Regions from separate parts of the Bacillus sp. M5A3_1b genome, predicted to be linked through region 2. Evidence: a T-box and tRNA genes for the amino acid it is inferred to sense, from the RefSeq annotation. Region 2 holds a T-box; the other holds one or more tRNA genes.
What was found. The T-box of region 2 lies ahead of ileS2 (isoleucine--tRNA ligase). A T-box ahead of a tRNA ligase gene usually reads a tRNA of that ligase, here a tRNA-Ile.
Positions count from the first base shown of each region.

Region 1: it has a tRNA-Ile gene. The T-box ahead of ileS2 (isoleucine--tRNA ligase) is inferred to sense a tRNA for this amino acid. The anticodon was not compared.

Region 1 is NZ_JBKEZY010000001.1:1,139,518-1,141,879, forward strand. It holds gene ACLBWW_RS06040 (DUF4179 domain-containing protein) at 1-172, opposite strand, end outside; gene ACLBWW_RS06045 (sigma-70 family RNA polymerase sigma factor) at 165-695, opposite strand; tRNA gene ACLBWW_RS06050 (tRNA-Glu) at 902-973, opposite strand; tRNA gene ACLBWW_RS06055 (tRNA-Ser) at 979-1,069, opposite strand; tRNA gene ACLBWW_RS06060 (tRNA-Asn) at 1,076-1,150, opposite strand; tRNA gene ACLBWW_RS06065 (tRNA-Ile) at 1,158-1,234, opposite strand; tRNA gene ACLBWW_RS06070 (tRNA-Gly) at 1,245-1,315, opposite strand; tRNA gene ACLBWW_RS06075 (tRNA-Lys) at 1,329-1,404, opposite strand; tRNA gene ACLBWW_RS06080 (tRNA-Thr) at 1,415-1,490, opposite strand; tRNA gene ACLBWW_RS06085 (tRNA-Phe) at 1,505-1,580, opposite strand; tRNA gene ACLBWW_RS06090 (tRNA-Asp) at 1,595-1,670, opposite strand; tRNA gene ACLBWW_RS06095 (tRNA-Met) at 1,674-1,750, opposite strand; tRNA gene ACLBWW_RS06100 (tRNA-Ser) at 1,778-1,870, opposite strand; tRNA gene ACLBWW_RS06105 (tRNA-Ile) at 1,888-1,964, opposite strand; tRNA gene ACLBWW_RS06110 (tRNA-Met) at 1,969-2,045, opposite strand; tRNA gene ACLBWW_RS06115 (tRNA-Ala) at 2,066-2,138, opposite strand; tRNA gene ACLBWW_RS06120 (tRNA-Pro) at 2,153-2,226, opposite strand; tRNA gene ACLBWW_RS06125 (tRNA-Arg) at 2,237-2,310, opposite strand; tRNA gene ACLBWW_RS06130 (tRNA-Leu) at 2,314-2,362, opposite strand, start outside.
Region 2 is NZ_JBKEZY010000001.1:215,097-217,458, reverse strand. It holds gene ACLBWW_RS01020 (YlmH family RNA-binding protein) at 1-341, shown strand, start outside; gene divIVA (septum site-determining protein DivIVA) at 431-937, shown strand; T-box leader at 989-1,213, shown strand; gene ileS2 (isoleucine--tRNA ligase) at 1,285-2,362, shown strand, end outside.

The DNA.
Region 1 (2,362 bases), 920 kb from region 2:
CTAAGAGAGAAACACATATTCCACAAGCAACAAGACTAGAATACTTGATTGTTTTGGTTCTACGGTATTGATTTTTCTTAGCTTGAAGAATGGCTGTTTTTTCTCTTTGAATTAACCTGTCTTCTGGTATAGGAATATCATTGATATGGTGATTAAATTCTTCTTTATTCATAACTATATCCCTCCTTTAAAATGGGGCGTAAAGCTTGCTTTGCTCGATGTAATTGAGATTTTACCGTTCCTTCTGGAGAATTAAGAACCTCAGCAATTTCCTTAATAGATAAATCGTGATAATACCTTAATACAATAATAGTTTTGTAAGTAGGATCTAAGAAATTAAATGCCTCGATTAAATCCAACGATTGCTCTAATTTATTCATGCTCTCTTCTGCACATAAATTAGAAAACATTTCATCATTCGCAACAAGTTGTCTAGAGGATTTTCTTACAAAATCAATGGATTTAAAAACAAGAATTTTAGTAATCCAACTTTGAAATTTCTCCGGCTTTTTTAACTTTCTCAATGAAAGATATGCTTCATAAATTGTTTCTTGGTATATATCCAGTGCATCTTGTTCATTTCTTACATAAGAATAAGCTGTTCGATATAGTTTTGGGCGAACAAAAGTAATAAGTTGTTCAAATGCTTGATCATTTCCTCTTGTCGCTTGTTTTACTAGATAGGCTATGTCCATTTTTATTTCTTCCTCCCTTTACTAATATAGTCGAATGAGAGAATAAAAAGGTTGCAAAAATAAGTGTATATATATCTCCTACAACTTATTGCAATGATTACTATCAAGCACTAATGCCACAAAAAATCCATAAAAAAAGCAGACTATCCAAAGTCCGCTTTTACAAAACAAAAAAGAGATAGCAGATTATGCTATCTCTTTTAGTATGACCCGTACGGGATTCGAACCCGTGTTACCGCCGTGAAAGGGCGGTGTCTTAACCACTTGACCAACGGGCCAATTCTGGCAGAGAAGAAGGGATTCGAACCCTCGCACCGCGTTCGCGATCTACTCCCTTAGCAGGGGAGCCCCTTGAGCCACTTGGGTACTTCTCTATAATATGGCTCCGCAGGTAGGACTCGAACCTACGACCGATCGGTTAACAGCCGATAGCTCTACCACTGAGCTACTGCGGAATAATTATGGTGGGCCTAAATGGACTCGAACCATCGACCTCACGCTTATCAGGCGTGCGCTCTAACCAGCTGAGCTATAGGCCCATAATTGAAAAGCGGGTGAAGAGAATCGAACTCTCGACCAGAGCTTGGAAGGCTCTTGTTTTACCACTAAACTACACCCGCATTAAATTGTAAATGGTGAGCCATGAAGGATTCGAACCTTCGACCCTCTGATTAAAAGTCAGATGCTCTACCAACTGAGCTAATGGCTCATTTTGAAAGTGGTGCCGACTAGAGGACTTGAACCCCCAACCTACTGATTACAAGTCAGTTGCTCTACCAGTTGAGCTAAGTCGGCTTGCGACTTCAAAATGGTGGCTCGGGACGGAATCGAACCGCCGACACGAGGATTTTCAGTCCTCTGCTCTACCGACTGAGCTACCGAGCCTTTATGTAAAAAAATGGCGGTCCCGACCGGGGTCGAACCGGCGATCTCCTGCGTGACAGGCAGGCATGTTAACCACTACACCACGGGACCATTTGGTTGCGGGGACAGGATTTGAACCTGCGACCTTCGGGTTATGAGCCCGACGAGCTACCGTGCTGCTCCACCCCGCGATGATAAAATATTTAATTTAGAAAAAATGGAGGAGGTAGAGGGATTCGAACCCCCGCGCGACTCTCGCCGCCTGTCGGTTTTCAAGACCGATCCCTTCAGCCGAACTTGGGTATACCTCCGAGATATAAAGCTTTAGTGGTGGACCTTGTAGGACTCGAACCTACGACCGGACGGTTATGAGCCGTCTGCTCTAACCAGCTGAGCTAAAGGTCCTTTATGGTAGCGGCGGAGGGGATCGAACCCCCGACCTCACGGGTATGAACCGTACGCTCTAGCCAGCTGAGCTACACCGCCATAAAATATATTAAAATAAGTGGAGCCTAGCGGGATCGAACCGCTGACCTCCTGCGTGCAAGGCAGGCGCTCTCCCAGCTGAGCTAAGGCCCCGTGTTTTTGGAAAATCGGGAAGACAGGATTTGAACCTGCGACCCCCTGGTCCCAAACCAGGTGCTCTACCAAGCTGAGCCACTTCCCGTTAATAAAAGCGCGCCCGAGAGGAGTCGAACCCCTAACCTCTTGATCCGTAGTCAAACGCTCTATCCAATTGAGCTACGGGCGCATATGGTGCCGAGGGCGGGGGTCGAACCCGCACGGTGGTCACCCACCGCAGG
Region 2 (2,362 bases):
ACTTACAATCTATAGGGAAAGTGAAAGTCTCCTTATCACCAGTGCAAGGAGAAAAAATTCTACAGATGCAAGAAACGTGGGGAGAGAAATCTGGAACGGTTTCTTCACTTCGTTTAGATGTTATGTTAGCTGAAATGTTACATATATCCAGACAAAAAGTACAACCTTTCATAAAAAATGGTTTAGTAAAAGTTAATTGGAAAACAGTGGAGCAAACTTCTTATGAATGTTATCCAGGAGATGTTTTTTCAGTGAGAGGATATGGACGAAGTAAATTGTTTTCTGTAGAAGGTAGAACAAAGCGCGACAAATGGAGAATTTTGTATGGTATACTAAAATGATTGGTTTTTTAGAAGGAAATCCTCCTATTTTGTCGAAGAAAAGATATAATTGAAATAGGAAATTTAGATAACTACTTGGAGGTGGCGTTGTGCCGTTAACACCATTAGATATTCATAACAAAGAATTTGGTCGCGGATTCCGTGGCTATGATGAAGATCAAGTAAATGAGTTTCTTGATCAAATTATCAAAGATTATGAATTAGTCATTCGTGAGAAAAAAGCTTTAGAAGAAAAAGTTGCGCAATTAGAAGGGAAGTTAGATCATTTCTCTAATATTGAAGATACGTTAAACAAATCTATCATCGTTGCACAAGAAGCAGCGGAAGAAGTAAAACGTAATGCGCAAAAAGAAGCAAAATTAATCGTACGTGAAGCTGAAAAGAATGCAGATCGTATTATTAACGAAGCGTTAGTAAAATCAAGAAAAGTTGCCTTTGATATTGAAGAGCTAAAGAAACAAGCGAAAGTATTCCGCACTCGTTTCCGTATGTTATTAGAAACACAGCTTGAAATGTTAAACAACGATGATTGGGATAAACTAATTGAGTTAGAAGACGAAGTAGATGAACTGTTGAAAAAAGAAGAAACAGTGTAAGCTTGACGTTTTTCTCATTATTACATATAATTTTAAACAACATATTTATTAAGAAAAACGAAGATAGGGATAAGTACCTTTTTCATACCTTATATAGCGAACTGAGGATGGTGTAAGCTCAGGATAAGGAGATAATGGGAATATCACCCTGGAGTTCCGCGCTGAACAAATAGAGTAAGCGTAGGCGTATATTCGCGTTAAGAATATAAAGAGGATTGTATACATACGTATAGGATCTACTAGGGTGGTACCGCGGGAGACTTTCTCGTCCCTTTTTGGGATGAGAAGGTCTCTTTTTTATTTCGTTTTTTAAGTGTTTCTTTTATACATGTAAGGAGGAATTGAGCATGGAGTACAAAAATACATTACTAATGCCAAAAACAGAGTTCCCAATGCGTGGGAATTTACCAAAACGTGAGCCTGCAATGCAAGAACAGTGGGCTGAAATGAATATTTATGAAAAGGTACAAGAACATACGAAAGGTCGTCCTTTATTTGTACTGCATGATGGACCTCCATATGCGAATGGTGACATTCATATGGGGCATGCATTAAATAAAGTGTTAAAAGACTTTATTGTTCGTTATAAATCAATGACTGGTTACTGCGCACCATATGTACCGGGTTGGGATACACACGGTTTACCAATTGAGCAAGCTTTAACAAATAAAGGTGTAAAGCGTAAAGAAATGACAGTTGCTGAGTTCCGTAAGTTATGTGCAGAGTATGCATATGAACAAGTAGAACGTCAACGTGAACAATTTAAGCGTTTAGGTGTACGTGCAGATTGGGATAACCCATATATTACTTTAGAGCCGGCTTATGAAGCGCAACAAATTAAAGTGTTCGGTGATATGGCGAAAAAAGGTTATATCTATAAAGGGCAGAAACCAGTTTACTGGTCTCCAACGAGTGAATCGGCTTTAGCAGAAGCTGAAATTGAATACCAAGATAAAAAATCAGCATCTATTTACGTAGCATTCCCTGTAAAAGACGGAAAGAACGTATTAGAAGGTGATGAGAAATTCATTATCTGGACAACAACACCTTGGACGTTACCTGCAAACTTAGGTATTTCTGTTCACCCAGAACTTGAATACGCTATTGTAAAAGTAAATGATGAAAAATATATTATTGCTTCTGAACTATTTGAGACAGTTGCAAAAACGTTAGAGTGGGAAAATGCTGAAGTTGTGAAAACGGTAAAAGGTAGCGAACTTGAGTATACAGTTGCAAAACATCCATTCTACGATCGTGATTCATTAGTTATGCTAGGAGATCACGTAACAACAGATGCAGGTACAGGTTGTGTTCATACAGCACCAGGACACGGGGAAGATGACTTCGTTGTTGGTAAAAAGTATGGATTAGAAGTACTTTGCCCAGTTGATGATAAAGGTGTATTAACAAATGAAGCACCTGGAT